4 regions of the Methylorubrum sp. B1-46 genome follow, and region 1 is predicted to be linked to each of the others. Evidence: riboswitches for the same ligand, from Rfam matches in the RefSeq annotation. Region 1 holds a riboswitch; each other region holds the start of a gene.
The links. A riboswitch is a leader RNA that binds a small molecule or an ion and turns the genes downstream of it on or off. The one in region 1 is predicted to bind cobalamin.

Region 2: another riboswitch for cobalamin. It lies ahead of LPC10_RS07705 (CbtB-domain containing protein); the one in region 1 lies ahead of LPC10_RS01470 (TonB-dependent siderophore receptor).
Region 3: another riboswitch for cobalamin. It lies ahead of LPC10_RS00640 (hypothetical protein); the one in region 1 lies ahead of LPC10_RS01470 (TonB-dependent siderophore receptor).
Region 4: another riboswitch for cobalamin. It lies ahead of LPC10_RS05695 (TonB-dependent siderophore receptor); the one in region 1 lies ahead of LPC10_RS01470 (TonB-dependent siderophore receptor).

Annotation. Positions count from the first base shown of each region.
Region 1 is NZ_CP088247.1:297,947-305,800, forward strand. It holds gene LPC10_RS01470 (TonB-dependent siderophore receptor) at 1-1,960, opposite strand, end outside; cobalamin riboswitch at 2,083-2,280, opposite strand; gene LPC10_RS01475 (hypothetical protein) at 2,415-3,011, opposite strand; gene LPC10_RS01480 ((2Fe-2S)-binding protein) at 3,148-3,618, shown strand; gene LPC10_RS01485 (molybdopterin cofactor-binding domain-containing protein) at 3,633-5,858, shown strand; gene LPC10_RS01490 (gamma carbonic anhydrase family protein) at 6,001-6,543, opposite strand; gene LPC10_RS01495 (hypothetical protein) at 7,028-7,246, shown strand; gene LPC10_RS01500 (YeiH family protein) at 7,819-7,854, shown strand, end outside.
Region 2 is NZ_CP088247.1:1,638,782-1,646,635, reverse strand. It holds gene LPC10_RS07725 (IS5 family transposase) at 15-824, shown strand; gene LPC10_RS07720 (methyl-accepting chemotaxis protein) at 1,141-3,294, shown strand; gene cobO (cob(I)yrinic acid a,c-diamide adenosyltransferase) at 3,698-4,300, opposite strand; gene cobU (bifunctional adenosylcobinamide kinase/adenosylcobinamide-phosphate guanylyltransferase) at 4,301-4,834, opposite strand; cobalamin riboswitch at 4,901-5,101, shown strand; gene LPC10_RS07705 (CbtB-domain containing protein) at 5,141-5,320, shown strand; gene LPC10_RS07700 (CbtA family protein) at 5,350-6,126, shown strand; gene LPC10_RS07695 (DUF1636 domain-containing protein) at 6,119-6,511, shown strand; gene cobW (cobalamin biosynthesis protein CobW) at 6,515-7,549, shown strand; gene LPC10_RS07685 (DUF4349 domain-containing protein) at 7,546-7,854, shown strand, end outside.
Region 3 is NZ_CP088247.1:116,696-124,549, reverse strand. It holds gene shc (squalene--hopene cyclase) at 1-508, shown strand, start outside; gene LPC10_RS00655 (polyprenyl synthetase family protein) at 600-1,529, shown strand; gene LPC10_RS00650 (hypothetical protein) at 1,963-2,163, opposite strand; partial or broken gene LPC10_RS00645 (TonB-dependent receptor domain-containing protein) at 2,208-2,949, opposite strand; cobalamin riboswitch at 3,608-3,818, shown strand; gene LPC10_RS00640 (hypothetical protein) at 3,918-4,703, shown strand; gene LPC10_RS00635 (TonB-dependent receptor) at 4,703-6,889, shown strand; gene LPC10_RS00630 (ABC transporter substrate-binding protein) at 6,890-7,774, shown strand; gene LPC10_RS00625 (iron ABC transporter permease) at 7,771-7,854, shown strand, end outside.
Region 4 is NZ_CP088247.1:1,177,531-1,185,384, forward strand. It holds gene LPC10_RS05695 (TonB-dependent siderophore receptor) at 1-1,462, opposite strand, end outside; cobalamin riboswitch at 1,568-1,776, opposite strand; gene LPC10_RS05700 (DUF2778 domain-containing protein) at 2,113-3,270, shown strand; gene LPC10_RS05705 (nuclear transport factor 2 family protein) at 3,389-3,757, opposite strand; gene LPC10_RS05710 (OsmC family protein) at 3,787-4,230, opposite strand; gene LPC10_RS05715 (PAS domain S-box protein) at 4,505-4,954, shown strand; gene frc (formyl-CoA transferase) at 5,070-6,320, shown strand; gene LPC10_RS05725 (hypothetical protein) at 6,782-6,934, shown strand; gene LPC10_RS05730 (alpha/beta hydrolase) at 7,036-7,752, opposite strand.

The sequences.
Region 1 (7,854 bases):
CCCAGCTCAGCCAGAGATTGGCGACGCGCTCGGGCACGTTGACCGGCTGGTTGCCGGCGAAGTTGACGGCGACGCCGGCGACGGCCTGCTGGAAATCGTCGTACTGGGCATGCAGCAGGGCGATGTTGCCCTCCACCCGCCAATTCTCCCATAGGCCGAGCGAGGCGAACGCCTCGACGCCGTGCGAGGATTGGCTGCCGACCTGGACCGACACGGACGGGCGCAGCGGATCCACCGTCAGCAGGTTGTCCTTCTTGATCCGGTAGCCGGCCAAGGTGAACTCGCCGCGGCCTTCCCAGAACGACTGCTTGTAGCCGATCTCGATCTGCTCGCCGGTCGAGAGTTGGAAATCCTTCTGCGCCAGCGTCAGCGTGATGAGAGAGTTCACCGGATCGACGGCGGTGGCGTAGCTTGCGTAGAGCGCGCTGTCGGGCGTCGGGTTGTAGACCGCACCGAAGCGATAGCTCACCGCGCTGAAATCCTTGGTGAAGCCGGCCGAAGGATTGCGCGGATCCTCCCGGCGGACGGTGGGCGCATCGTAGCGCGCGCCGGCGATCAGCGAGAGCTGATCGGATAGGACGAGGCGATTCTCAGCAAACAGCGAGTACTGATTGGAACTCGTGAGATAGCCGAGCGTGGTCGGATCAAGGCTGGTGAAGACGCCCGGGCTGAAGACGAACGGATCGACGCTGCTCTCGCCGCGGTAGGGCGCGTTGTTGGTGTGCTTGAACCGGATGTGGTTGATGTCGAAGCCGGCGACAAATTCGTTGCGTAAGCCGAACAGCTCGCCCTTGAAGGCGGCGTCGAAGCGATTGCCGATCTGCTCCTGATCGTGGAAGATCTCGATCGGGCTGGTTCGGCGGATCAGGCCGGTATTCGGCACGAAGCCATAGGTCTCGACGTTGCGCCAGTGCCGATCCGACACGAGACGGTAGGCCGTGTTGCGGATCGTGATGTCGGCAGTCGGCGTCCACTCGGTCTTGAACTGTGTCCAGTTGTCCTTGAAGACGATGCGGCTGTCGTTGACGTTGTAGTTGTTGAATCGAGTTCGCGGATCGATCCGGCCACCGATCAGCGGCGTCCCGAAGTAGCGCAGGGGCTCCTGGTAGCCGTAATCGTGCGACAGGGTGAAGGCGAGGTCGGGCGTCGCCTGGAAGAGCACGGCCCCCGAGACCGCAAGATTGGCGAAATCGCCGTTCTGGCGCAGCCAGCCATCGGCCTGATTGGCGCTGACGTTGAGGCGGTAGAATACGCTCTCGCCGACTGGACCGCCGCTGTCGAAGGCGAGGCGCTTCACGCCATCCGATCCGAGAGCGGCGCGAGCCGCGTTGATCGGGACGGCCGTCGGCTTCTTGGGCACGACGTTGATGACGCCGCCGATGGCACCGTCCCCGTACAAGACCGAGGCCGGTCCGCGCAGCACCTCGATCCGATCGACGTTCCATGTGTCGAAGGGATAGGTGATCGTTCCGGCGCCGACATAGAGCCGGGTGCCGTCGTAGAGCTGCATCACCGAGTTGACACCGGCAAAGCCGCGGGAGGTGTAGGCGCCCAGACCGTTGCCGGGCGCGCCGATCGTCGTGATGCCGGCCGCGTTCTGGGTGATCGCCTCCTGCACGGTTTCCTGACCGCGCTCGCGGATCTTCTGGCCCGGTATCACCTCGATGCTGGCCGGCGTCTGCAGCGGCGAGAGATCGAGACGGCTGCCGCTGCGGTTCGGCGCGGTGAGATTGAGCCCGGTCGGCGCCGCCGTGTAGGGCGTCCGCGCCAGCAGCCGCGTGCCGGATCCGGCTCCCTGCACGGCAAGCTCCTCCAGAGCGACGGCGTGCGATTCGCTGGCAACATCCGTGCGGTCCTGAGCCGCCAGGGAGGTCGCATGCAGAATGAGGGCGCCGGCCGAGAGCAGCAGGGCGGCCGGCAGGTACTCGGCAGGCGAGTGGGGGCGATCAACGGACGACATGGGACGAGCGGCCTCGGGCAACGGCAGTGGCACGTCACCGCGAACGAGGCCTCGGGCCGCATCTCCCCACGGGAGTGGCGCGCCTTCGACACCCGTCAGGACACCCCGCCCGACGCGTTTCGCGTGTGACCACGACTGACGGCAGGTCTCCTGGCTCGCGGGTCGCTGCCCTCTCACCGTCTTCCCGGGCGAGGCTGCCCAGTGACATGGTGGCGGAAGGCTCGCCGCTTACAGTTGCGGGGGCAGCCGCGGCATCGGACTGACGTCCTCACCGCGTTCCCTTTTGATCCCCGAGGGGAACCGTCGAAGCCTAGCTATTCGGCGCCGGCAGGGAGTGTCAATTCCGATCATGGAACTCGGTGTTCGATCGATGTGGCTAACGGTGCAGCCGTCGCTGGGTCGGGCTTCGCCCGCAACGCCTCGACAGCGGGAGGCTGCGGATCGGTGACGTCGGTCACCGACTGCGGCCGGGCGGCAGGATCATCGCCGTGTCCGGGTCCGTGACGTCACCCTGCTGCTGCGGCTCGACCGTCAGCTTCGCAGCGAGTTCGGGCGTCTTGCCTCCCGCCCGCTCCTGGGTCGCCGCAACCTGCTGTTCGCGGGCCTGTTCCGGCGTCAGCTCGCCGCGCACCACAGCACGGGCGAGATTCAGGCTCAGCACGTTCTCGGCCTCGTCCGCGCCGTAGGCCGTAAGCGTGCCCCGCGTCCGATCCGGAATCACGCTGCCGTTGAAGGTCGCCACTGCGCTGAAGAGGTTGAGCGGCACCTTGTAGGGCAGGCTTTGTTCCACAACGTCGCTGTGCTTGGCCGGGAAGTCGTGCTCGGCCCCGACCTTGTGCACCACGGTTCGGATCCACGGCCCGTTTCGGTGCCAGATCAGCAGGGTCGCCGTCTGCTCCTGCGGCGGGCCGTACTTCTCCGCAATCGCTGCCGCGGCCTTGCGAGCGGGCTCCGGCCAGTCCGCCGCGATCGGTTCGGCGGCGCCGGCGCCGCCGGCTGTGAGGACGAGCGCGACGGCGAGGGCGAAGCGGCAGGAGCCGGACGGGGACATGGAACCTCCCTGATGACGCCGGGCCGGATCGGGATCGCACGCGGCGATGAGAGGGTTGCCGCAAAGGAGTCGCGTTGCCCCGGCCCTGCGCTGGGTATAGGCCCTCTCTATAAGAATGGTTCCAGGGAGACGCCCCATGGCGCAGCCGATGTCGCTGGACGTGAACGGGCGCGCGACGTCCGTGACCGTGGACGACCCCGAAACGCCGCTGCTCTACGTGCTGCGCGACGATCTCGGCTTGCACGGCCCGCGCTTCGGCTGCGGGCTGGGCCAGTGCGGTTCCTGCACGGTGCATATCGACGGGCAGGCCGTGCGCTCCTGCGTCACGCCGGTCTCCGGCCTGAAGCCGGGGGCGAAGATCGTGACGCTCGAAGGCCTCGGCGGGCCCGACAAGCTCCACCCGGTGCAGGCCGCCTTCATTGAGGAGCAGGCGGCGCAGTGTGGCTACTGCATCAACGGCATGATCATGCAGTCGGCCGCCCTTCTTAACAAGACACCGAAGCCCGACGAGGCGGCGATCCGGCAGGCGCTGGCGCAGAACCTCTGCCGATGCGGCACTCATCTGCGGATCGTGCGCGCTGTTCAGCGCGCCGCCGGCACGCTGTGAGGGAGGCTGACGCCATGAACGCGCCCACCCTCTCCCGCCGCAATCTGCTTCTCCAGGGCGGCGCCCTGGTCGTCGGCTTCTCGCTCTCCGGAGGCAGAGCCGTCGCGCAGACGGTCTTCGCGCCGGTGACCACCAACGGCTTCTCGAAGCCGGTCGCGCCGGACCAAGTCGACAGCTTCCTGGCGCTCGGCGCCGACGGCCGCGCCACGATCTTCTCCGGCAAGGTCGATCTCGGCACCGGCATCAGGACCGCGATGGCCCAGATCGCCGCGGAGGAGCTCGACCTGCTCCTCGACCGCGTGACGGTCGTGCAGGGCGACACCGCGCTCACCCCCGACCAGGGCCCGACCTACGGCAGCCTCTCGATCCAGAAGGGCGGCGTCGAGATCCGACAAGCGGCCGCGACCGCCCGCGCCCGGCTCCTTCAGCTTGCCGGCGAACGGCTCGGCCTATCCGCCGACGCGCTGGTGAGCGAGAACGGCACCGTGCGGCCGAAGGCGGGCGGAGCGGGCGTCACCTACGGCGAACTCGTCAAGGACGGACGCCTCGACCTCAAGGTCGATCCCGCTATCAAAACCAAGGACCCGTCGGCCTTCGCCCTCGTGGGCACCTCGGTGGCGCGGATCGACATCCCCGACAAGATCACCGGCCGCTTCACCTACATGCAGGATTATCGCGTGCCCGGCATGGTGCATGCCCGCGTGGTCCGCCCGCCCGCCATCGGCGCGGAACTGCAGGGCGTGGACGAGGCTTCGGTCGCGGGAATTCCCGGCCTGATCCGCGTCGTCCGGCAGGGCAACTTCCTCGCGGTCGTCGCCGAGCGGGAATGGGCGGCGGTGAAGGCGGCCGGACAGCTCAAGGCGACATGGTCGCGATGGGAGGGCCTGCCCGAACAGGACAAGCTCTGGCAGCACGTGCGCGCCACGAAGGTGACGAAGGACGACGTCACCAGCAGCACCGGCGATGCCGAGGCGGCTCTGGGGCGGGCCGCCCGCGTTCTGGAAGCGAGCTACGACTTCGCCATCCACACCCATGGCTCGATCGGGCCCTCCTGCGCCATCGCCGAGTTCAAGGACGGGCTGCTCACCTGCTGGACCGCCTCGCAAATGACGCACGCGCTGCGCAAGCAGCTTGCGGCGATGACCGGTCTCGCGCCGGAGGCGGTGCGCTGCATCTACATCGAGGGGTCGGGCTGCTATGGCCGCAACGGCCACGAGGACGCGGCGGGCGACGCGGCGCTGCTCGCCCGCGCGGTCGGCCGGCCGGTGCGGGTGCAATGGTCGCGCGCCGACGAGCACGGCTGGGACCCGAAGGGACCGCCGACGCTGATCGACCTGAAGGCGGGGCTCGACGGCGAGGGCAACGTCGCCGCGTGGTCCTCGCAGTTCCATGTGCCGGAGGGCGCGGCCGGCAACGTGCCGCTGGTGGCGGCCGACCTCGCCGGCCTGCCGCACGAGACCGCGATGTCGCCGGGCAACATCATCCAGAACTCGGCCCTGCCCTATGCCTTCCCGAATGTGCGCACCGTCTGCCACCGGCTGGCCACGACGCCGTTCCGGCCATCGTGGATCCGGACGCCGGGGCGGATGCAGAATACCTATGCCAACGAGGCCTTCCTCGATGAGTGCGCGGCGGCCGCGGGGATCGATCCGCTGGACTATCGCCTGCGCGCGCTCAAGGATCCGCGCGGCATCGAGGTGCTGAAGCGAGCCGCCGAGATCGCGCAATGGGAGGCTCGCCCCTCGCCGGTCAGGGACGTCTCCGGCGACGTGCTGCGGGGCCGTGGCATCTCCTACGTGAAGTACGAGTTGAACCGGACCTACGTGGCCGGCGTGGCCGAGGTTGAAGTCGATCGCCGCACCGGGCGCGTACGCGTGCCGCGCTTCTTCGTGGTTCAGGATTGCGGACAGATCATCAACCCGGACGGCGTGCGCAACCAGCTCGACGGCAACGTCATCCAGACGGTGAGCCGCGTCCTGCTGGAGGAGGTCACCTTCGACCGCGGCGCGGTGACCAGCCTCGACTGGGCGAGCTACCCGATCCTGACCTTCCCCGACGTGCCCAACGTGGTAATCGACCTGATCGATCGACCGACCGAAAAGCCGTGGGGTGCGGGGGAGCCCTCGGCGGCCATCGTTCCGTCGGCGGTGTCGAACGCGATCTTCGATGCGTCGGGCGTCCGCCTGCGCTCGGTGCCGTTCACGCCGGCCAAGGTGAAGGCGGCCCTGCAGGCGAGCTGACGGGCCAGCGGCCGCCACCGCCGGCCCCGGAGCGCCTGTCGCCTCGCGCAGCAGGCGCTCGCCTCGACGTGATCCGTTCGGGGCCGGGACAAGACGGTGCCGCAGTTCACCTCGACCGGTCGGGACATCGGTATGAGGCGCCTCATAGACGGCCCGGATCGACGGGCTCCAAATCCTTCAGGAAGCGCTGGCCGTTGCGGACATACTGCTCGGCCGCCATGCGCGTCATCGCGGTGATGTCCATATCGCGGGTCGGCACGGCCTTGGCGGGCACCCCGACGATGAGGCTGCCGTCCGGGAATTCGGCGCCCTCGCGGACCAGGGCGTTCGCGCCGACGATGCAGCCTCGGCCGATGCGGGCGCCGTTGAGCACCGTGGCGCCCATGCCGATCAGGGTGTCGGCGCCGATGGTGCAGCCGTGGACAATGGCGCCGTGCCCGACGGTCACCCCCTCCCCGATCGTGAGCGGAAAGCCGGGATCGGCGTGCAGCACCGCTCCGTCCTGGATGTTGGTGCGGTCACCGATCTCGATCGGATCGTTGTCGCCGCGGATCACCGCTCCGAACCAGATGCCGACGTCGAGACCGATCCGTACCCGTCCGATGACGTGGGCGCCGGGCGCGACCCAGATTCGGGTCGCGTCCGCGACGTGCGGGGCGTGCTCGCCCAGGCGATAGAGCGCCATGCTCCGTCCTTTCCAACCGTGTTCGCCGCAACCTGACCGGTGCGGGCGGCGCAGGATATCACTATCAACCGGACGGAAGTCGCGGGTTCTGCCAACGCCCGTGCCCAAGCCAATCCCCTTGCGATGATGGCGAGGCGCGGGCGGACGCGGCGCTCGCTCGGCATCCGCGGTCTCGAACGGCGGCGCGACCGCCTCGGGGCACGTCCCGGTGCGAGCGTATGCCGCTATCCCGGAACGCTCGGTGGACGATTGGGTCTCGAACCTGATGGTAGTGTCGGCATCCGCGAGTCGTTGCCCGCGCGAAGCCGGGTCGTGATCGACTTGGGAGAAAACTTCTGCCTCGCGATCAAGCGAGAGAAGAAGTCTCTCGAAGGCGCCGGAAATACGAAAAACCTCACCATTGCTTCCGGGCTAGGCTCGACCAATCTTTCAAGGCATATCCTGGTCTATCCGCAAACCGCCGTCTGCCAATCCATTGGTTGCCATGCGTCCCGTCCAATTCGATTCTTTCGGCGAACCTGTCGCTCAAGCGGTCGACGAACAGCCCACCACGGCGTCGCGGATTGCCTTGCGGACCGGCGTCGGCCTGTTCTGGGCGGCGGTGGTAGCCATCGTCGCCGCGCGTGCGATCTATTTCGATCCGGCGCTGGCGGAGCGGTTCGGTAGCGTGGCCGCGCTTATCAAGACCGTCGTCGGGGTCTGACCAGCCTGCCGCAAACAGCTCTGATTGATCGGACATGAAGGCGCCGCGGGCTCTCCGCAGCGCCTTTTTCTGTGCGGCATCCCGCCGGTGATACGGTCTCCGCTCGATCGCTTCGGTGTCTCTTCGTCATTGCGAGGCGAAGCCGTGGCAATCCAGGGTTCCGTACTCTTCGGAGATGTCGCATCTTGGATCGCCTCGGCTTCGCCTCGCGATGACGGCGTCGAGCAAAAACCGAAGCGATCAACCAGACATGGCATAACACCGTCCAACGCGGTCCGGGCAGGAAGGGCTTGAGCCGCCGATCCGGGGCATCGGTCGCCCGGCCAAGCCGACGCCCGACATTTCGAGCGCAGGGCTTAAGGCCGCCCGCACACCCGTCTGCGGTGAGCGGCCGGCGTGCTGGTGCGGAAAAGGCTCAAGCCCGAACCTTCGATCGGGACATCTCAAAGAGCGCTCGGCGGCATCGATTGCGTGTAGGAGGTATCTCTTTACACCCCGCGCAGGACAGAGAAATTCTTCTATGAAGCCGGCGTGAAAGCGATGCCGAAATTCGGCATCAAGGGACGACGATGCTGCAGATGAACCGCCTCTCGAGGCCGCCGGAGCTC
Region 2 (7,854 bases), 1.3 Mb from region 1:
TCAGATGATGGGTCATGAGCCAGTCCCGGAAAGCCTACCCGTCCGATGTGTCCGACGACGAATGGGCGTTGGTCGCTCCGTATCTGACGCTGGTGCGCGAGGATGCGGGCCAACGCGCGCATCCGTTGCGGGAAGTGTTCAACGGGTTGCGCTACGTGGTGAAGACAGGCGCGCCGTGGCGCTGGATGCCCCACGACCTGCCGCCGTGGGCGGCGGTCTACCAGCAGGCGCAACGCTGGCTGTCGGCGGGCTGCTTCGAGCAACTGGCGGAGGACCTTCGCGCCGTTCTGCGCTTGGCGGCCGAGCGCAAGGCCGAGCCCTCGGCGGCCATCCTCGACAGCCGCACGCTGCGGGCGACGCCCGAGAGCGGCGAGCGGGCCGGCTACGACGGGGCCAAGCGCAAGCAGGGCTCGAAGCTGCACATGGCGGTGGACACGCTCGGCCATCTTCTGGCTCTGCACGTCACGCCAGCCAACACTGATGACCGTGCTCAGGTCGAGCATCTGGCCAAGGCCGTGCAGGCGGTCACTGACGATCACGTCGAGATCGCCTTCGTCGATCAGGGCTACACCGGCGACAAGGCGGCCACAGCCGCGCGCAAGCACGGCATCGACCTGGAAGTCGTGAAGCTGCCCGAGGCCAAGCGCGGCTTCGTGCTGCTGCCCCGGCGCTGGGTCGTCGAGCGCTCCTTCGCCTGGGCCACCCGCTTCCGCCGGCTCGTCAAAGACTACGAGCGATATGCAAGCACATTGGCAGACCTGCACCTCGTCGCCTTCGTCTGCCTCATGCTCAGGAAGGCTGCTCTACTCGTAGCCGGTTCATAACAGCCTCTAAGACCTAGCCGCTTTCGACCTTAAGCTGCCCTCCCTACGCTATCAGGAGGCCGTACTTCAGGCGTGTGCATCAGGTCCTTGAAGGTCTGGGCTGAGTTGGGACTGGGCTTACGGATAGACTGCGCGCTACGGCTGAGCGTCATTTCGCAGGGCCGGAAAGTCGCAGCCTGATTATGCATTCGGCGCCTAACGTTCAGCAGTGATGTATCTATGCAGGCGATGCGTAATTTTATGCAACTTAAACGAAAGTTAAGAGTCGACTGGGCATTCCAGCGATCTCTTGAGTATGCCGTCGAGACGCAACACCATGATCAACGCATCCCGGCTCGGGATCCGGCTGCCTGCAACGACAATCGGTCTTGCCCTTATCAGCGCTGCGGCCATGGGCGGCTTCAGTTGGTCGTCCGCTAAGTCCGGCCTCATTGAGGCGGCAGGTGCGCGCCTTGAACTGGCAGCTGCGGCCCGGCGCGACGGCATCGAGCTGGTAGCGGACCGCATGCAGGCAGATTTCCTGGCCGCAGCTGGACACCCCCAAATCGTCTCGAACTTCCCTGATCTCATCGAGAACCTTGACCCAGCCAAGCCCGACTTCACCGGGATCGTCGAAGCTTTCCGATCGCCAGCAACCGTCGAGGCGCGGGTTGCACTCGACAGCACACCGACAACAGCAATGTACGGGCGCCGTCACGCCAAGGTGCAGGAGGTAGCCCGCCGAATCGTGGCCGAGCCAGGTTATGCGGACCTGATATTCCTCGATGAGAGTGGCCGCATCGTCTACACGACGACCAAAGGCGAAGACTTTGCCAAGTCGCTCGATGATCCGAACCTCAAGGGAACCGGCCTCGCCCGTCTCGTCGAACGTCTGAAGGGGCAGGATCCGGCAGCAACCACGTTCGAGGATTTCGCGTCATACCCGGTCGGCACGGGTCCCTCGGCCTTTATCGGCCGCGCGATGACCAAGCGCGCCAACGTCGCCATGGGCACGGCCCAGGCCGCGGAGCGGATCGGCTTCGTCGCGCTGCGCGTCACCCCGGCGCTGTTCGATCGGACGCTGACGAAGCGTGCAGGGCTCGGTGAGACCGGGCAGATCTTGGCGACCGGCACAGATGGGCGCCTACGCTCAAACCCGCCGCTCAACCCCAGTGTGAAGGCTGGCGCGCCTATATCGGACCTCGGGTTGGGAGCAGCCCAACTTGTGGGCGGCAGTTTCACCTACCCGGGCGCCGATGGCACTCACATGGCAGCGAGCGCCGCCGTGTCGGTGCTCGGCGCGCCCTGGACGGTCGTGGCCGAGCAGGCGGAGGCCGAGGCAATCGGTGCCGTACAGACCCTGTCGCGGACACTTGCCTTCATCGCACTGGCGGTACTTGTCGGCACGGCTATCCTCGGCCTGCTGTTCGCCCGGTCGATCGTCACACCTCTTGATGCGCTCACCCGGGCTCTAAAGGCGCTCGCGGCCCGGCAGGCGCTGGCAGAGGTTCCTGGCAGCCGGCGCTCCGACGAGATCGGCGACATCGCCCGAGCAGTGGTGACAATCCGAGACATGTCACTGGAAGAAGCGGCCGAGCAACTCAAGACCACGGAGGCCGCGCGTTTGCGTGAGGAGCAGGCTCGCCGCTCCTTGCTGCGCGACCTCGCGGACAGGTTTGAGCGCTCCGTTGGGGGCATCGTCACCAGCGTCGCACAAGCGGTCGCAGACTTGCAGGGCTCGGCTGCCACGATGCAAAACGCGGTTGCCGGAACGGCACAGCGTTCGACCAGTGTGGCTGGCGCAGCGCATCAGACAGCCGACAACGTCAATGCCGTGGCGGCCGCGGCGGAGGAACTCGGCGCGACCGTCGAGGAGATCGGCCGCCAAGTAGAGCAGGCCGCCGGGATGTCGGCTTCTGCCGTGCAGGCAGCCTCGTGCACCGAGGAGACGATGGCGGCTCTTGCCCAGGCGGCGACCCGCATTGGGGACGTCGTCGGTCTCGTCTCGAACATTGCGAGTCAGACCAACCTGCTTGCCCTCAATGCCACGATCGAGGCGGCGCGCGCGGGTGAGGCCGGACGCGGCTTCGCGGTTGTTGCTGCGGAGGTGAAGGAGTTGGCGAGCCAAACGACCCGTGCGACCGACGAGATCGGCCAGCAAGTCGCTGCGATCCAGGCAGCGACCACGGGCGCTGCTAAGGCAATCCAGGATATCGCCCGTCAGATCCAGTCCATGAGCGGCGTGACCACGAACATCGCGACCGCGATTGAGGAGCAGGGTGTAACGACGCAGGAGATCGTGCGAAGCATGGCTCAGGCCTCGGCTGGCACCTCGGAGGTGACCACGAACATCGCCGAGGTCGCGCAGGAGGCGGAGGGCGCCGGGCACGCCGCTCAGGCCGTTGCATCAGCCGCCAATGGCCTGGCAGGGCAATCCAATGCGCTACGCGTCGAAATGGAGCAGTTTCTCGCGAACGTCCGCGCAGCCTAGTTCAGGCAAAGGCTTGGCGCACTACAGAAATCTGCAACGACACATCATGGTTGCAGATCAAATATATTATCCAAAAACTTGGGAATCAATGCGCGAAGAATAGGCAAGCGCTTTTCGCCAAAATGTCCTGGCCAGCTGGAAGGGCTGCTTTCCACTTAGCAGCCCTTCAACGTCGATCTGATACTGTTTCCGCTTGGAGAGTTCGACCTTGCGTTGACCTTCGTCATTCCGGGGCGCCGCAGGCGAACCCGGAATCCACGACTGGCCTCGCAGGCGCCGGGCCTCCCGCATCACGGGTGGATCCCGGCTTCCGCTGCGCGGCCCCGGATGACGGGGGACAGCCCTACCGAAGGGATTAACCGGATTCGGTATGATTGGCTTTGGCCTGGAATCGCGCGCAACCTTAGAACTCGATCCCCTCCTGCGCTTTCACCCCCGCGGAAAAATGGTGCTTCACGCTGCCCATCTCGGTGACGAGGTCGGCGGCTTCGATCAGGGCCGGCTTGGCGTTGCGGCCGGTGACGACGACGTGGAGGTCGGGGCGTCGGGCGGCGAGGTCGGCCAGCACCGCGTTGAGATCGAGGTAATCGTAGCGTAGCGCGATGTTCAACTCGTCGAGGACGAGAAGACGGATCGTCTCGTCCGCCATCAGCGCGCGGGCGGTCTCCCAGGCGTTGCGGCAGGCGGCGATGTCGCGGGCCTTGTCCTGCGTCTCCCAGGTGAAGCCCTCGCCGAGCGCGTGCCATGCGATCTGGTCACCGAAGTTCTTCAGCGCGCGGGCCTCGCCGGTGTCCCAGGCGCCCTTGATGAACTGCACCACGCCGACCCGGTGCCCGCGCCCGAGCATCCGCAGCACGAGGCCGAGCGCGGCCGTCGTCTTGCCCTTGCCGGGGCCGGTATGGACGATGAGCAGGCCCTTCTCGATCTTCTTGGAAGCAACCTCGGCGTCCTGCACCGCCTTGCGCTTGGCCATCTTCTCGCGGTGACGCGCGTCGTCTTCGGTCATCTAAGGAGTCTCGCGTGAGGGTTTGACCGTCAGGGGCAGGCCGGCAACCGTGAGGACGACGCGGTCGGCCTCGCGCGCCAGCCGCTGGTGCAGCCGCCCGGCCGCATCGCGGAAACGGCGGGCGAGCGCGTTGTCCGGCACGATGCCGAGGCCGACCTCGCTGGCCACCAGCACCAGCGGGCCCGGTGCCGCGGCGCAGGTCCGCGCCAGCGCCTCGGTCGCCGCATCGAGATCGGCCTCGGCCAAGAGCAGGTTGGTGAGCCAGAGCGTGAGGCAATCGACCAGCACCGGTCCAGTCGCGGCGGCAATCGCTTCCGGCAGGGCCGTCGGCACGTCGAGGGTGTGCCAGGAATCCGAGCGCCGCGCCCGGTGCTCGCCGATCCGGGCGCGCATCTCGTCGTCCCAGGCTTGCGCCGTGGCGATGTAGAGCCAGGGGGCGGGGCAAGCCTCGATCAGCCGCTCCGCATAGGCGCTCTTGCCCGAGCGCGCGCCGCCGAGCACCAGCGTCATCCGGTCGGGCGCCGCATCCGTCATGGCCGCCGGTTTGCACCGAGCCTGCCCGTTCACGCAATGGCGCTTTGCAAGGCCCGCCGCTCCGCGTTACAAGCGGCGGGTGACGGTGCCCCGGCAACGGGGTGAAAAGGGAATGCGGTGAGAGGTTTTGCCGAAACCTCGATTCCGCGGCTGCCCCCGCAACTGTAAGCGGCGAGTTCCTGCCACGAGCCACCGGGTGATCCGGGAAGGCGGCAGGCGCGAGACCAGCCGCGAGCCAGGAGACCTGCCGTCCGACGATTTTTGTTCTCGAACGCCGCCGGTGGGGCGGCCGGAGCCCGTGACCCGATGACGACTGCGACCCTTCACACCCAGGCCACCGCCCGCTCCGCCGAGGGCGCCCGCGCGCTTCTCGTTGCCGCCTTCCTCGGCCTCGGTCTCGTCTTCGTGGCGGGCTTCGCCCCGGCCTCCGTGCTGCACAACGCGGCGCACGATTTCCGCCACGCGCAGAACTTCCCCTGCCACTGATCCGCGTTCCAGCGGCTCAAAGCGGTTCCATGATTTCCCGATTGCTGTCGGCGGCGCTCGTCGCCGGCTTCCTCGCGTCCGTCGTCGCGACGGGCCTTCAGCTCGCGCTGACCTCCCCGCTGATCCTTCAGGCGGAGACCTACGAGGGCGAGGGCGCGCATGCCGCCCTCGCGCCTTCCCGCGATTCCGCGCCCTTCGCGTCCCTGATCGTCCCGGCCCATGCACCCTCGCAGCATGCCCACGGCGGGGCCGGTCACGACCATGACAAGGCCGACGAGTGGCAGCCCGCGCCCGGCCTGCAGCGGATGGCTTTCACCGGGCTGGCCACGCTGGTCGGCGGTGTCGGCTACGCGCTGCTGCTGGCGGCGGTGATGCTGGCTCTGCGCCGTGAGCCGACGCCGCAGAGCGGGCTCGTCGTCGGCGTGGCGGGCTTCCTCGCGGTGGCGCTCGCCCCCGCCATCGGTTTGCCGCCGGAACTGCCCGGCATGGGCGCGGCGCCGCTCGTGCTGCGCCAGTCGTGGTGGCTGATGACGGTGGTCGCCACAGGGCTCGGCCTCTACCTGATCGCTGTGCGGCGGGTGCCGCTGACGATCCTGGGCGGCCTCGTCCTCATCGTCGCGCCGCACCTTGCCGGGGCGCCGCAATCGGTCGACACCGTCTCCTCGCAGGTGCCGCCGGCCGCGGCCGCACAGTTCGCCGCGCGCTCGCTCGCCATCGGCTTCGTGTTCTGGGCGGTGATCGGACTCACTTATGGCTGGGCCTGGAGGCTGTTCGGCCGCGAGGCGGGCGCCCGCGCCCATGCCTGATCCCGACAGCGCGACCCTGTCCGTCTGCATCACCTGCCGCGCGGCGGGTGACACGTCCGAGCCGCGCGCCGGGGCCAAGCTTCTGGCCGCGCTGCGGGCGGAGGCCGAACGCGAACCGGTGCCGGGCCTGACGATCGAGGGGGCCGAGTGCCTCTCGGTCTGCAAGCGGCCCTGCACGGTGGCCGTCGTCTCACCGAACCGCTGGACCTACGTCTACGGCGATTTCGACGCCCTGGAAGATCCCGAGACCTCGGCCCGCACATTGCTCGCGGGCCTGCGCCGCTACCTCGAGACGCCCGACGGCGTCGTGCCCTGGCGCGAGCGGCCGGAGGCGTTCCGCAAGGGCGTCGTCGCCCGCATCCCGCCGCTGAACCGGACGCGCTGACCCATGAGCCTCGTCGACAAGATCCCCTGCACCATCGTCACCGGCTTCCTCGGCGCCGGCAAGACGACGCTCGTGCGCCACACGGTGGAGAATGCGGGCGGGCGCCGGCTCGCCATCATCGTCAACGAGTTCGGCGATCTCGGCTTCGACGGCTCGTTTCTCGCCGCCTGCGGCATCGAGGGCTGCAACGAGGATTCGGTGGTGGAGCTGCCCAACGGCTGCATCTGCTGCACGGTCGCCGACGACTTCGTGCCGGCGCTGACAAAGCTTCTCGACCGGCCCGAGCCGCCGGAGCACATCCTGATCGAGACCTCCGGCCTCGCGCTGCCCAAGCCCCTGGTCCAGGCCTTCCAGTGGCCGGCGATCCGCTCGCGGGTGACCGTGGACGGCGTGATCGCGGTGGTGGACGGCCCGGCGGTCGCCTCGGGCCTGTTCGCCGAAGACCCGAACGCGCTCGCCAACCAGCGCGCGGCGGACCAATCGGTCGATCACGACAATCCGCTGGAGGAGGTGTTCGAGGACCAGATCCTCTGCGCCGATCTCGTGGTGCTCAACAAATCCGATCTGCTCGACGAGGCGGGCCGCCAAAAGGTCCGCACCGAGATCGAGGCGCACCTGCCGCGCGCCGTCGAGATCGTCGCGACCGAGCACGGCCGCCTCGATCCGCGGGTGCTGCTCGGCATCGCGGCGGCGGCGGAGGACGATCTCGACGCCCGCCCCTCGCATCACGGCGAAGGCGAGGACCACGACCACGACGACTTCGAATCCGTCGCGATCCCGGTCGGCGTCGCCGTCAGCCCGGAAGACCTGTCCGCCCGCGTGGAAAAGGCGGCCGAGACCGAGGGTGTGCTGCGGATCAAGGGCTTTGTCGAGGTGAAAGGCAAGCCGATGCGCCTCGTGGTGCAGGGTGTTGGCCGGCGCGTCGCCTCCCACTACGACCGCCCCTGGAAGGGCTCGGAGCCCCGCGACGGGCGCCTCGTCGTCATCGGCCTCAAAGGGTTCGATCAGGACGCGGTCGCCGCCGCCCTGCGCGGATGAGCCGGGGCGTGGCTGCAGGTCGGCTGCCGCGCGGGTGTCTGTTCGCGGCCGTTGCCGCGCTCACCCTCCTCGCCGGCTGTTCCGATGCCCGGCGCGAAGTGCGCCAGGGCAGGGAGGGGGCCGATGCGGCGGCTCCGGCCCCGTTCGTCTCCGCCGCGCGCGAGGGCAGTGCGGCCAAGCTCGCCTACCGCCACGACCTCACCGTCGGCCTCGCGCCGGACCGGGTGGCGCCGCATTTCGCCGCCGCCCGCGACCGCTGCCTCGCCGAGGCCGCGACCTGCACGCTGCTGAATTCCTCGATCCGG
Region 3 (7,854 bases), 180 kb from region 1:
GCTGGCTTATCTGCGCGCCGAGCAGGAGGCGAACGGCAGCTGGTACGGCCGTTGGGGTACCAACTATATCTATGGCACTTGGTCGGTGTTATGCGCCCTCAACGCCGCGGGCGTGCCACACGGTGATCCGATGGTGAGCCGCGCGGTGGACTGGCTCGTCTCGATCCAGCGCAAGGACGGTGGCTGGGGCGAGGACCAGCGGAGCTATGACCTCGGCCGTTACGTCGAGAACGCCGAGAGCCTGCCCTCGCAGACGGCTTGGGCGATGCTCGGACTGATGGCAGTTGGGCAAGCCGACCACCCGGCGGTGCTGCGCGGGGCGGCTTACCTTCAGCATACGCAAGGAGCGGATGGCGAGTGGCAGGAGCAGGCCTACAACGCGGTTGGCTTTCCGCGGGTGTTCTACCTCAGGTATCACGGCTACCGGTTGTTCTTCCCCCTCCTTGCCCTGTCCCGCTTGCAGAATTTGCAACGTGGCAACAGCCGCGAGGTCAGCTTCGGCTTCTGAGTTCCGCGGACTGTATAATGTAAACCGAGAAGTTGCTGTTGGGTGCCTATGACCCTGCGTATCAAGAAATTATCAAGAGAGTTTCCACCAAATGGCTGACAACTTCGAGATGGAGTTTGTTTGCAGGCACGCGGCGACCAAGCAGGCAGTTGAAGCATTCTTGGCTAAGCATCTCTGCGATGAGGCTGATCCCGGCGAGATGGCTAGGGCGCCACGTCTAATGGAAGCGATGCGCTATGCCGTATTTGGCCGAGGCAAGCGTCTCCGGTCATTCCTCACCATCGAAACCGCACGAATGCTCGGCGGCTCTGAAGTACTGGCGCTCGCGACGGGAGCGGGGGTCGAACTTGCACACTGTTACAGCCTCGTCCACGATGACCTTCCGGCGCTGGACGACGATGACATGCACCGCGGCAAACCCGCCGTTCATAGGGCGTTCGACGAAGCAACGGCAATCCTCGCTGGTAACGCACTTCAAGCCCTTGCGTTCGAGGTGATTGCCGACCCACGCTGGCAACCCAACCCGGCGATCCGGGCAGAGCTCGTGCTGGGACTTGCCCGGGCGTCCGGACCCGGTGGCATGATCGGCGGTCAACTGCTCGATCTCTCAGCAGAGGGGCGCTTTGGTGCAGCCGACATGGATATAGACGGGACCCTACGGATGCAGACCATGAAGACTGGTATGCTCCTGGCCTTCTCGGTCGAGGCCGGTGCGCTGATTGGGGGAGCCGACTTTCACGAGCGCGACGCCCTTCAGCGCTATGGCAGGGCACTCGGACAAGCCGTCCAGATTGCCGATGATATCCTGGATCGGGTGGCCACTCCGGAGGTAGTCGGCAAAGCTACGAGCAAGGACAGGGGCCTAAAGAGGGCCTCGCTGGCCGACTGCCTCGATTTCGATAGAGCCCAGGCCGAGTGTTACCGTCTCGTTGCCATCTGTGATGAGGCCGTTTCGCAGTGGAACGAGGCCGCCGCAGTACTGCGCCAAGCAGCCCGCTTCGCAGTTGCGCGCAAGGCGTAGCTGTGGAAGCTCGACACTCTTTCGCAGTTGAATTGCCGCGGGCGCCTATGATTCAGTACACTGGTATTGAACCTTGGCTTCTGAAGTGCAAGGCGATGGAAGCCCTAGCATTACAGTTGCATTTTCTTTTTGAGATGCGCCTGTCGAGCGGCAGCTACGTGGGCACGCCGCAAAGCTGTGCGCCGGTGCGGTCGAGCGAGTAGAAATAGGCTGTAGAACTCGACCTGGGGGCTCGGTACATGGCATGAGGTCCGTGGCCTGAAGGATCAGGGAACGGTGATCGATCCGGCGGCGGGAGGCGCGCGTGCGCCGGCTCCAGTTACTGGAGGGCCGCGGGGACAGGCGAAGACCTCAGGGCGCCAGGTCACTGCAATGGCCTTACGAGCAGGCCAGATGAACGGCACCGACGACACGGGCGGGACCGAGGCGAAGCTCAGGGCGTGGGTGACGAGGCAGCAATCCGGGTGCCCATACGAGGGGGCGCCTTAAACGGCCCCTCGCTGCTGCCCGCATCCTGCTGGCAGAGGACGTGCGCGGGGTCGCGGGAGGCCACGAGGCTCGCGCGACCGAGCACCGCCTGCCGCGTAAGCGCGAACCGGGCAGCCACCGCGATGGCCGCACGCCAGGCACGCATCAAGAGACCCTGCCACGCCACCGGCGCTGCGCTGCTTGAGGGCATCAGAAGGACAGCCGTATGCCGCCGACGAAGTTGCGCGGAGCACCCGCGAACACCGGACCGGTGGTGTTGGCCAGGACGCCCGCTCCGTTCTGTAGGCCGGAAACGGCGCTGATCGAGTTGGCGAGGTTCTGGGCCGAGGCGATGTAGCTCCTGTCGAAGACGTTCTGCGCCTCGACGAACAGGTTCAGCCGCTTGGCGTAGCCGACGAGCTCCTTCGTGTAGTGAACGTTCAGGTTCACGATGGCGTAGCCGGGCGCCTTCAGCAGGTTGGCGTTGTCGATGAAGAGGTCGTCCTGGAACACCGTTTCCACGTAGCCGCCCAGGCCCGCCAGGGGGCCAGTGGCCTCCTCGTAGCCCACGCGCGCCAGGAGCTGGTGAGCGGGCACGCCGGGGATGTGATTGCCCGCCCGGTCGAAGCGTCGGGTCAGGCTGCCGGCGCTGAGCTGCTCGACGTACCTCGTGTAGATCTGGTCGTCGAAGGTATAAGCGGCGGTCGCCCGCCAGCCAGGCGCGAAGGCCCAGTCCGCCCCAACCTCGACACCGCGATGCTCGGAGGCCGGCGCCGGGCGACTGCGTGACGAGCTCGTTGTGGAAGAACTCGTAGAAGCCGGTCACGCTGAAGCGGACGCCGGGTAGCGGCGTCCTGTCGACGCCGACATCGAAACCGAGGTTTTCCTGAGTCTGAAGCTGTCCGTTGTTGCCTGGCACACCGGCGGAGGTGACGGTGAGGTTCGAGGCCGAGGGTGTGGCGTAGCCGGTGGCGACCCGCCCCCGGAACTGCCACTCGGTGTCGGGCCGGTAGAAGGGAAAGCTCGGGCGCGACGTTCAGGAAGCTGCGGTCGATGTTGGCCAGCGTGGTGGTGACGCCGCCTGCAGCCGGGAAGCCGTAGGTGATGTTCCGGCCGTTGATCGTCGTGTTCTCGGCGCTGATGCCGGCTACCGCAATCCACCGCTGAGTTCGTGCTCCCGATTCATACATTCCACAGCAACGGCGCTGTCCATATGCGAGCGACCGCTGAGCATCGGATTCGGCGCTTGACAAGAACGCAATGTTATAACATTACATAAATCTGAACTGGGCCCGAACGCGCTACCCGCTCTGTCGATCGAGAGACACGTGCCGCGGCGATGTGCAAACCGGCTCGACACCTGTGTGCGAGGTATCCAGGGGTGCGATTGCCCTCTTCAAGAGTGCCGATGCTGCCCCGTCCGCCTGAAGCTCCTCCATGCACAAAGACTGCCAGCCTGGCGCTGAGAAGGTGAGCTTCGCTTTTTCTGTGTTGCTGGCCACATCTGCTCGTGAGTGGAGCTGCCGCATACGATATCAAGTAAATTGGCTCGGCGAATTAGATCAACATGAGATAGTTTTCTGGCGGTTGACAACCTTCACGCCGCTTGGTCTATGAGCTGCGATCAAGGTTCTCGCCATCCGATATGGCGAGCTAAGAGGGAATCCGGTGCGGCGCTTGCGCCCAAACCGGAGCTGCCCCCGCAACTGTAAGCGGCGAGTCATCCGTCGATCTGCGTCACTGGTGAGAGATCACCGGGAAGGCCAGACGGGTGGCGGCGACCTGTGAGCCAGGAGACCTGCCTTGACCGTGAAATGTCTCGTGGGCGGGGTGTCCCAACGGGCCGCATGAACGCACGTTGCGGCAGCCGCGACGTCGGCTTGCGCCCACGGTCCCCCGTCAAGGTTCGGGGAAGGACCGATGGAACTGAGTTGCACAATCATACGACCCTTCAGCGTTGCGCCGCCTGAAGCGAGCGAGGTCGGCGTCGATCCTCTCGAACTCTACGCGGTCGGCATCGACACATCCGACTACGTCGCGCATGTCGCACCGCTTGTTCGAGCGGCAGTGCCGCGCATTGGTGACCTGCTTGATGTCGGAGCCGGGGGTGGGCAGCTCGGCCAAGCCGTGCGCGATCCGCTTGCCGCCTGGATCGCCGTCGAGCCGAACATAGGGATGCAGCAGCGCCTGCGGGCGCTCGTGCCGCCGCCGCACCTTCTGCCAGTGGGGTGGCAACAAGCCGATCTGCCCAAAGGATCCGCAGACACCGTGCTGGCCGCCAATATCGCTGCCCCGCTCACGGATGCGGGCGTGTTCTTGCGTCAGTGCCGCGCTTGGGCCCGCAGCAATGTCATCTGGCTGGTTCCGGCACAGCGTGGCCCACGAGGGCTTTGCCTTGCCGGCTGTCTGCCGTCTGCCTGGCACGGTGAAGACGAGACGCCGGGCATCGACGTCGTTCTACGCAACCTGCCGCCATGTGATCAGCCATCCATCGCGGCGCGAGCAGAGTGGACCTTCAGCGCCGTCGTTCGAGACTTGGAGCGGACTTCCGGGCACCTTGCCGACCGCCTCGGTTGGGCCCTCGATGACGGCCGCCGACGCGAGCTTTACGAACATCTTTCAGCCCAAGCCGTGCCCGTGCCTGGCGGACACCGCCTCTCCGTTCCCCGAGCTTCCGCCCTCCTCGTGTGGAGGACCGCCTCGTGATGCCTCGCGCCATTTTCCCTCTCGTGCTCCTCCTTGCCGGCAGCACGCACTCAGTCTCCGCGATGGCACAGGAAGGCACCCCCGTCGTCGGCAGCGCCGCGGTGAGCCTCGATGAGCTCGTGGTGACCGCTACCGGCCGGCCCGAGCCGCGCTCCGAGATCGCCGGCACCGTCCAAGTCATCGACCGTACGACGATCGAGAACACCACCGCCAAATCGGTGACCGATCTGCTGGCCGAGAACGCCGTCGGCTTCTTCTCGGAATGGACGCCGGGCCAGACCTCGATCAACATCCGCGGCGGTGCCACCGACGGCCAAGGCAAGGACTTCCGCAGTCAGGTCCTCGTCCTCATGAACGGCCGCCGGGCTGGTACGGCGAACCTCTCCAAGCTTTCCATCGCCGATGTCGAGCGGATCGAGATCGTGCGCGGGCCCTCCTCGGTGATCTACGGCAGCCAGAACATCGGCGGCGTCATCAACATCATCCTGAAGACCGGCCGCACGGCGCCCGGCCCCCTTGTCGAGGGCATCGGCGGCGTCTGGGGGCTGGCGCAGGGACGTGCGCAGACCGGTGGGGTCGTCGGTCCGTTCGACTACTATCTCGGCCTCTCGGGGGCCAAGCGCGACGACTACTATGCCGGTTCGGGCGACCGGATGGCCAATACTCAGTGGAACCGGATGGGCATCACCGGCGCGCTCGGCTTCCAGATCGACCCGAACCAGCGACTCGATTCCACGCTTCGCACGGACGGCATTTACGGGGTCGGCTTCCGCGGTTCCGGTGGCAACCTCTACAGCCGAGACAACCGGATCAACGGTTCGTTCGATGCGAGCTATACCGGCCGCACCGATGACGGGCGCGCGAGCCTGTTCGCGCAGTTCTACAGCGTCACCGACGAGGACCGTTTCAAATGGGCCTCGCCGGTCCAGCGCGGCGGAACCGGGCTCCCTGTGCCGGGGACGCAGGCGGATTTCAACTCGCGCTACCTCGACATCCTCGGCACCCGCTTCCAGCCACGCGTGAGCCTGTTTGCAGGCAACGATCTGCTTCTCGGCTGGGATTGGGAGACGAGCCGGCTGCGCTCCGATCGCTTCCGCGTGGGCGTGCCCGGCAACCCGTTGGCCCAGGTCTCGCCGCAGGACAACAACCAGACCGACCAGTTCCACGCCCTCTACGTCGAGGACACCCAGCGCCTGTTCGACGACCGGGTGACGCTGCGGGCCGGCATCCGCCAGACCTACGGCACCACGAGCTTCGATCCGACGCCGTTCCTCGCCGGACAGATCACCGGATCGCGCCCCTACGAGGCCACGACCTACTCCGTCGGCGCGACCTACCGAGCAACCGACTGGGCCGCCTTCCGCGTCGGCGCCTCGTCGGGCTTCCGGGCGCCGACCGCCACTGAGATCGCCGCCGACTTCAACACGCTGGGCGGCGGGCGCGTCTTCGGCAATGCGAACATCCGGCCCGAGACGAGCGAGCAGATCGAGATCGGCACCACCCTGACGAACGGGGTCTCGCGCCTCGATGTGGCTTTGTTCCAGAACATCATCTCGGACCGCATCATCACCCGCTCGCGCGGGCCCAACAGCAACACCTCGGACTACGTGAACAACGCGGGCGACGTGGTTATCCGCGGCATCGAGGTTCAGTACGAGACGGACATGATACGCACCCTCGGCTGGGAGCCGGGCATCTGGCGCTGGCGGGCTTACGCCAACGGCAACTACAACTTCGACATGAAGGACGAGGGCGCCGTCAGCGTCGCCACCGCCAACACGCGCCGGGTCGAGCGCGTCTACGAGTACCAGCTCGCCCTCGGCACTCGCTTCGGTCAGACCGACATCCCCTATCCCTGGACGATCCAGGTTCAGGGGGTGCTCAACGGTCCGGTCTGGTACAACACGGAGGAGAACCTGCTCGTGCCCGCGGCCGAGCCCTACCGCGAGTACATCTGGCGCAAGGATCCCTTCGTCCTCGTCAACATACGCGGTGAGGTGGACCTGCTGCCGGGAGTGAAGCTGTTCGCGCAGGTGCGCAACTTGTTCGACGTGAACTACCACCCGCTCTTCATCGCCATCGCTGGGCAGCAGCCGACCCTGGCCGACCTGCGTCTTTACAACGGCGGAGGCGGCACCTCCGCACCCGGTCGGGATCTGCAACTCGGCCTGCAGGCGCGCTTCTGAATGCGCGTGGCGATCATCGGGGCTCTCGCCGGACTGACTGCGGCCAGTCCGGCTATGGCCGAGCCAATCCGGCTGACCGATGCCCTCGGTCGGGCCGTGGAGCTGCCGGCAGCCCCGCGGCGGGTCGTGACGATCTTCTCCTCGAACACGGAGTTGGTGGCGGTCCTTGGTCTCACGGACCGCATCGTCGGCATCGACGCCTTCACCCGCTACCCGCCCGAAGCCGCAAACAAACCCGTCGTCGGCGGTCGCCTCGGCTTCTCGGTCGATGCCGTTGTGGCGCAGAACCCGGACCTCGTGCTCGTCACGCCGGCCCGGCAGGCGGTGCATCAACTCCTCGCACCGATGGAGCGGCTCGGCCTGCCGGTGATCGTGCTGACGAGCCGCAGCCTCGATGAGGTGCTCGGCAACATTCGCCTCGTTGGGCGGGCCCTCGGAGAGGCGGAGCGCGGGGAGGCGGTCGCGGCGGGGCTGGAGGCGCGGCTCGCAGCAGTAGCCCGCAGGCTCGCAGGCACGGTTTGCCCCCGCACGATCCTCGTGACCGGACGTCTCGGCAATGGGCTGCTGCTGGTTGCGCGTCAGGATACCTACACCGGTGATGCCCTCGTCCGCGCCGGCACTTGTCCGGCGCTCGCCAATCGCGGAATCGCCCAAGTCTCGCCCGAGGCGGTCCTCGCCGCGGATCCGGATGTGCTTCTTCTCGCTGGACAGGAGTGGGAGCTGGCAGAGCTCACGGCTCGGCCGAGCTTTCGTGAGATGCGCTCCGTACGGACCGGCCGCGCTCACACCCTGCCGCGCGCCGAGTTCCTGATTCCGGGCCCACGCACGGTCGACGGGATCGAGCGCCTGGCTGCCCTTCTCCATCCAGCTCAGACCGCGCCGTGAGGCTCATCCTACCGATTGCCGCCATCCTCGCTCTCGCCCTGTTGTTTGGCCTCGCGGCCGGACACGACTGGGCCGGGCCG
Region 4 (7,854 bases), 880 kb from region 1:
GCTCAGTGCGCTCACGGAACGACTGCTCGAAGAAGTCGAAGCGCACCCCGACGAGCGCCTTCCATTCCGGGCTCAAGGCGATCTGGTCCTGCGCGTAGAGGGCGGTGTTGGTGATCCGCTCCAAGTTGTTGCGCGGGATGGTGAGCGGCGGCAGCGGCTGGCCGTAGCGCGGATCGTAGATGTCGATGGCGTAGGGGCTCGTGCGGAAGTTCGAGCGCAGGTAGAGCACGCGGCTGTCGGTGCTCTCGCGCTCGAAGCCGAGCAGCATCGTGTGGCCGATGCCGGCGGTGTCGAAGCGCCCGACCACCTCCGCTTGGCCGATCGCCGTGTCCCAGCGGTAGTCGCGGAAGTTGCGGTCCCGCGAGACGGTGCGGTTATCGGCGGCGATGGCGCGGATCTCGGCGGATTCGCCCTCCAGCGTACCGGTGTTGAAGTGGGTGGCGAGCCGCATCTGCCAGTCGGCGTTGAAGCGGTGATCGACCCGCACCTGCATGGTGTTGTTGGTCTGGTAGGTGCTTTGGCCCGGTTCGCCGAGGAAGCGCGAGATCGGCAGGATTCCGAGCCGCCCGTTGAGGGCGATGACGCCGCGATCGAACACGATGCGGTTGCGCAGGAACTCGGTCTCGACGGTGATCCGGGTGTCCGGCGTGATCTGCCAGCTCAGGACGGGCGCGACGAGCAATCGGTCGCTGTCCACGAAATCGCGAAAACTCCCCTGGGCACCGGCGGCGAGGTTGAAGCGGTAGAGGACCGTGCCCTCCTCGTTCAGCGCGCCGCCGGAATCGACCGTGCCGCGGAACTGCCCGAACGAGCCCCACAGCCCACCCATCTCGACGAAGCGCTCGACGGTGGGCTGCTTGGTGATGATGTTGACGAGCCCGCCCGGATCGCTGCGCCCGAACAAGCCGCCGCCGGGGCCCTTCAGAACCTCGATGCGCTCGACGTTCTGCGTATCCGGCGGGGGCGGCGTGCCGCGGTTCAGGGGAAAGCCGTTCTTGTAGATCTCGGAGGTGGTGACGCCGCGGATGGCGTAGCTGAACACCGAGAGGCCGCCGAAATTGTTCTGCTGCGCCACGCCCGGCGTGTAGTTGAAGACACGGTCGACGCGGGTGGCGGTCAGATCCGTGATGACCTCACGCGGCGCCACGGTGACGACCTGGGGCACGTCGCGCTGGGGCGTGTCGGTCTTCGTGCTGCTCACCGCGCGGTCGGCGCGGTAGCCCGGTGTCGGACCGATCAGGCCGACCGTGCCGGCCGCCGCCGTCCGGCCGTCGGGCGCGCCGTTCCCGACGCCCTGGCCACGCCCCTCCCCCTCGACCGCCAATTCCTCCAGGGTCACCGCTTCCTGCGCCCGCGCCTGCGGGCCGGGCAGGCCGGCGCAGAGCAGGGCGGCCAGCATCCAGTGCGGGCGCCGGACCGGCCTCGCAACATCGGTGGCATTCAGGCTCGTCCGAACTCTCACAGGGCGCGCTCTGGCTGTGCGGGCGCGAGCCGGAGCGGATGCCGAACTGCGAGCGCATGGATACGCGCTCGCCGCTCAGGCACGCCGCCGGAACACCCCGCCCGGGGGACATCGTCACGCCAAGGCAGGTCTCCTGGCTCACGGGTCCGCGCCTCCGTCCCAGCCTTCCCGGTGCGGTGCACCAATGACCATTCCTGACGGGGCTCACCGCTCACAGTTGCGGGGGCAGCTTCGGCTTCGCCCGGACGGGCTTACCGAATTCCCTCTTAGCCCCCGAACCTGCATCCGGGGGAACCTTGACCGCAGCAACTTCGCTGCGCCGCGATGCAGGGTCAACAGGCCGCCCGATGAGATGTAACAACATTACACAACTTGTGACCCATGAGGCACACTGCCCTGCGCGGCAAACCGGAACGCCGGTGCATCGATGCCCCGCGACACCACTCGACCCTAAAAATCGTGATCGAGCGTTTTTTAGCGGGCAGGGCTACGGTTTAGGCAAGATTAACCAAGATCCCGTTCAATACGGAAAGGCTTAAGGTTGATCATTCCCTAATCGGCAAAGCCATCTCGATCGTCATTCTGGCACAGTTAAGCCGGAAACGACGGCGGGAGGCCGTGTGGGATCCGCGTTGTCGAGTACCGCCCGCATGGACATCGCCGAGCTCGTCCAGAGTCGCTCCGCCCGGCCCGTCGTCCGCCGTCGACGCGGGCAGCCCCTTGCCGCCCTCGCGCTCACCGCCCTCGGCGGCCTGGCGCTGGCCGGCCTGCTGCAGCCGCAGAATGCCGAGGAGCCCTTGCCGACGGAGACCGTGCAGGTGTCCGATGACGCCGGACAGGCGGAGAAGGCGCCGGCCGCACCGAGCGCCCTGGCCTCGATGTTCGACCCCGCGCCGGTTCTCGACACCGCCACTCGGGGTTTCGTCCCACAGGCCCCGAAGGCAATCGCCGTCCGGACGCCGGCGGCGCCCGAGCCGGCCGTGACCCTGGCCGCCCTCCCCGCGGCTGCGATGGCCGAGGTGCCGCCCGCCGCCGCACCGCGCCCGGCCGCGCCGGTGGCCCGCGTCGCGCTCACCGTGCCCCTGCCGGTGCGGCGCCCTGAGGAGTTCCGCTACGAACCGCGGATGCAGACTGCCCGCGCCGCCTCGAACTGGATGGCCTCGACGGCGCGTGCCTCCACCGAGCCGACCCGCAGCGTGTTCAGCGCCGCGGTGACCGACGACCGCTCGTTCTTCGAGAAGATGTTCGACCTGCCCGGCTCCTCGTCGCCCGCACCGGCCTCGAACAAGGCGATGGCCTATGCCGGGCTCGACAGCGGCGCGGTCGATTCGGCCGCACGGCGGCGGGTCGTGCCGGGTCCGGTCTCCGAGCCGGGCGTGGCCGTCTACGACATCAGCGCCGCGACCGTGACCCTGCCGAACGGCGAGGTGCTGGAGGCCCATTCCGGCCTCGGCGTCGCTCAGGACAACCCGGACTACGTCCACGTCCGGATGCGCGGCGCCACCCCGCCCGGCGTCTACGACCTGCGGGAGCGCGAGGCCCTGTTCCACGGGGTGCGGGCGATCCGCCTCAACCCGGTCGGCGGTTCGGCCGCCATCCACGGCCGCGATGGCATCCTCGCTCACACCTACATGCTGGGCCCGAGCGGCGCCTCGAACGGCTGCGTCGTGTTCAAGAACTACACCCGCTTCCTCCAGGCCTACCTGCGCGGCGAGGTTCGGCGCATGGTCGTGGTGCCCGGCACCGCCCCCGGCGTCTTCGCCAACCGGCGCAGCACCACGCCGCGCCGTTCGGCCTCCGCGGATTGAAGGATCCCAAGGGGATCATTCCTTTGGCTGAGCGCCGGGGTGGAACCCCGGCCTCCCTTCAACCAGGGCTCTGGCCTGGAACTTATGAAAAGGAGCCGTCCTTTCGAAACCCCTGACGTCAGCCCTTCGTGACCGGCTTGATCTTGAGCTGGTCGATCGCCCAGCGCCACGTGCCGTCCGGCTGCCGGCGGGCCGACTCGACCGAGAGCGCACCGTTCGGCAGCCGCGCGAAGGTGAGCGCGAGGTCGCCGTTGCGGATCGCCGGCAGCGTCTCGGGCTCGGGAAAGTCCGACTTGCGGGCCAGCAGATCCGTGTAGAAGCGGCGGATCTCGTCGTGCCCACTCGCCACGATGTCGCCCGCGGCGACCACAGCCTGCGGCTCGTACAGGGCGACCAGCCCCTCGGCATCGCCGGCATTGGCCCGCTCGTGGAAGAGCCGGGCCAGATCCTCGGGCTCGCGCGCCACGTCCCTCTCGTTCTCGCTCATCGTTGCTCCTCCCTATTCGTGAGACGTGTCTATTTCAGGCGGTTACCCTGCCCGTCCCGCACCGCGACCGCCACCGGAACCCCGGCCTTGACGCTCTCGGATACGGTGCAGAACTGCTCGAACTGAGCGAGAACCCGGTCGAGCCGGTCCATCGACTCGGCCGATGCGCCAAGGGCGATGTCGACCTCGATCCCGACGAGGCGCAGGCGACCTTCCGCGTTGCGGGCCACCCGCCCGATCGCCTCGGCGCTCACGCCGCCGCCCTCCTGCCGGTACTTGCCGAGCGCGAAGGCGAGGCTCGCGCACAGGCAATTGCTGACGGCAGCGATCAGCACCTGCTCCGGCGAGGGACCGGTGCCGCCGCCGATCGGCTCCGGCTCGTCGGTCATGAGCGGCACGAAGGCTTCGCCGAACTCGATCCGGAACGCGTAGGCCTCGATCTGCCGGATCTTGATGCTGTGCTTGCCCGACATTCCGGCCTCCTTGCCTCCCTATCAACCGCCCCGCCGCGATCTCGTTCGAGCCGCGCGGTGCGCCTTGACCTGCTATTCGTATCTGGTATACCAGATGCCAATCGATGAGCCACCGCAAAGAGCGGCCTCGATCTGGGACACCCGGAATTCGGGAGACCTGGGAAGCCAAGGAGGCAACGCCTGCCATGACCGAACGCGGCATCCTCGACAGCCATTGTTCCTCTCCGCTCGCCGTGCGGCCTCTGGGCTAGCGGCGGCACAAAGGAGGCGACGGATGGCTCCATCGCAGACCTTCGACACATCCGGGCTGGTCGCGGCGATCGGCGATGCGGTGGTGATCTCGGACGCAGACGGACGGATCGTCACCTGGAATCCGGCTGCCGAGCGGATCTTCGGCTTCTCGGAGGCCGAGGCGCTGGGCGAGACGCTCGATCTCATCACCCCAGAGCGCCACCGCAAGCGCCACTGGGACGGCTACGCCAAGACGATGCGCACAGGCGAGACCCGCTACGGCACATCGCTGCTCAAGGTTCCGGCCCTGCATAAGGACGGACGGGCGCTCTCCATCGCCTTCACCGTCGCGCTGCTGCACGGCGCGGAGGGCGAGGTGACCGGCATCGCCGCGATCATCCGCGACGAGACCGAGCGCTTCCAGGAGGAGCGCGCCTTACGCCGCCGCGTCGCGGAATTGGAGGACGCTCTGGGCACACTGGTCTGCGCCTGAAGCGGACACAGCACACAGCAGACCTAAGTCATTCAGAGATATTGCCTAAAGCATTGTTTTCCAACTTTTCAACAACGCCAACTCACAACGAAGTCGAAAGAGGGAGAAAACCAAGATGACCCAGCCGCTCGACGGGATCAGAATCATCGATTTCACGCACGTCCAGGCCGGCCCCGCCTGCACCCAGCTCCTTGCGTGGTTCGGAGCCGACGTGATCAAGGTCGAGCGTCCGGGCTCCGGCGACGTGACGCGCACCCAGCTCCGCCACGTCGAGGACGCGGACGCGCTCTACTTCACGATGCTGAACTCCAACAAGCGCTCGCTGACGCTGGACACCAAGACCCAGCAGGGCAAGGAAGTCCTCGAGAAGCTGATCCAAGAGTCCGACGTGATGGTCGAGAATTTCGGCCCCGGCGCGCTCGATCGCATGGGCTTCACCTGGGCCCGCATCCAGGAGCTCAACCCGGGCATGATCCTCGCCTCGGTGAAGGGCTTCTCGGACGGCCACCACTACGAGGATCTGAAGGTCTACGAGAACGTGGCGCAGTGCGCGGGCGGTGCCGCCTCGACCACCGGCTTCTGGGATGGCCCGCCCACCGTGTCGGCCGCCGCGCTCGGCGACTCGAACACCGGCATGCACCTGGCCATCGGCATCCTCACGGCGCTGCACGCCAAGAACAAGACCGGCAAGGGCCAGAAGGTCGCCGTGTCGATGCAGGACTCGGTGATCAACCTCTGCCGCGTGAAGCTGCGCGACCAGCAGCGCCTCGACGCCATCGGCTACCTCGAAGAGTACCCGCAATACCCGCACGGCGAGTTCTCGGACGTGGTGCCGCGCGGCGGCAACGCGGGCGGCGGCGGCCAGCCGGGCTGGGTGCTCAAGTGCAAGGGCTGGCAGACCGATCCGAACGCCTACATCTACTTCACCATCCAGGGTCACGCCTGGGCGCCGATCTGCAAGGCGCTCGGCCGTGAGGAGTGGATCGACGATCCGGCCTACAACACGCCCCGCGCCCGCCAGGACAAGATCTTCGAGATCTTCGCGATCATCGAGGATTGGCTGGCCGACAAGACCAAGTTCGAGGCCGTCGACATCCTGCGCAAGTTCGACATCCCGTGCTCGCCGGTGCTGTCGATGAAGGAGATCGCCGCCGATCCGTCGCTGCGCGCCAGCGGCACCATCGTCGAGGTCCCGCATCCGAAGCTCGGCTCGTACCTGACCGTCGGAAGCCCGATCAAGTTCTCGGACCTGAAGGTCGACATCAAGGCTTCGCCCCTGCTCGGCGAGCACACCGACGAGGTCCTCGCCGGCCTCGGCTACTCGCCTGAGCAGATCGCCGCGATGCACGAGGCTCGCGCGGTCTGACGGGTAACGGCGGGCAGTCCCCCCGGACTGCCCGTACGGAGAGTGCCTCACAAGACTCCCGGTCGCGAACAGCTCTCGCTCTGGCGATGGCGGCGCAGCGGGAGTTTCGTGAGAGACACTGGATGGCCGGCCCCCTTCGGCCATGAATCTCCCGGGACGGGGCATCGCCCCGGGAGCGCTTGACCGGGCACGGTGCCCGGGTTTTTTCCTCCTCCGATGACTTTCCCGGGCCGACCCTGTCGGTCCGGTTTTTCCGTCTCGCGGCCCCGGCTGCCGCGACGCGCCTTCCCCTCGCCATGCGGCCGTGCCGCACTTGAGACCAGAACCGGGCTGCCGTCGCCGATCGCACCGAAGGGCGCCTCCGCCGACCTGCTCTTCGCGGCTCCCGCATGCCCACAGGCCTCGCCCGGCGCTGACAAGTGAGGTTGGGCGAGGCCCCGCACGGCTGCGCCGCGGACGCGATGACCACCGAGGTCGAGAGTCTGCACCCGGAGATGTCGCACGCCCAGATCGCGGTGCGCATGGCCCGGAGCGGCCACCCCACTCTACCCGTGGTCGAGCCGGAGGACGTCGGCGTCGAAGAACCCGGAGCCGCTGCCGGCGCAACGTCCTGAAAGGCGGCCGCCGGCTGTCGGAAAACACGATGTCCAGACAAGAGGATCGATCACGCGCCCGGATCGGATATCCGGGAGAGTGATCGAGGCAGGCCCGCGGCTCAGGCGAAGAAGTCGCCGAGGAAGAAATCGACGGCCTGGGCCACCACGTCCGGATTGTAGGCGTGCGGCCCGTCATACTCGACATAGGTCAGATCGTAGCCCGCCCCCCGCAGCAGCCGGGCGTGAGTCCGGGCGCTGCGGTCGATGCCGATCTGCTCGTCGCGCGTCCCGTGCGACATGAAGATTTTCGGCGCGCCCGCCTGCACCTGCACGGACAGGAAGCCCGCCGAGGACACGATGATGTGGCTGACCCGGTCGCCGTTGGTGAGGCCGAGCGAGAGCGCGTAGCTGCCCCCGTCCGAGTGCCCCGCGAAGGCGAGATGGCCGGGATCGATCAGGAAGCGGTCGGCGACCTCGGCAAGCGCCCGGTCGAGCCGCTCCCGGTCGGGGCCGTTGCCGGCAATCACCAGATCCCAGGTCGGATGGAGCGATTGCGGTGCGAGCAGCAGGAAGCCGCGCGACTTGGCATGACCCTCCAGCATCGGCAGGATCTTTTCGGCATGCCCGCCGCCGCCGTGGAACAGGACCACGAGAGGCGTCGGCAGACGCGCATCGATGTGTTCGGGCACGCAGAGGACGGCGTCGCGGGTCTCGAACAGGCCGAGTGCGTGGCGGCCGGGGGGAAGCGGCGGCTTGCTCGGCAGGCGCGGCAGGAAGGCGAGCCGGCCGGTCAGGCGCGGATCGATGGGAGCAGTCGGGTCGATCCCGGAGGCCATGGGACATCTCGCTGAGGGAGCCCACCCCGCTCCTCATGCTGAGGTACCCGCGAGAGCCGCCCTCGAAGCACGCCTGAACCGAGATCCCGGACGCCTCGGCGG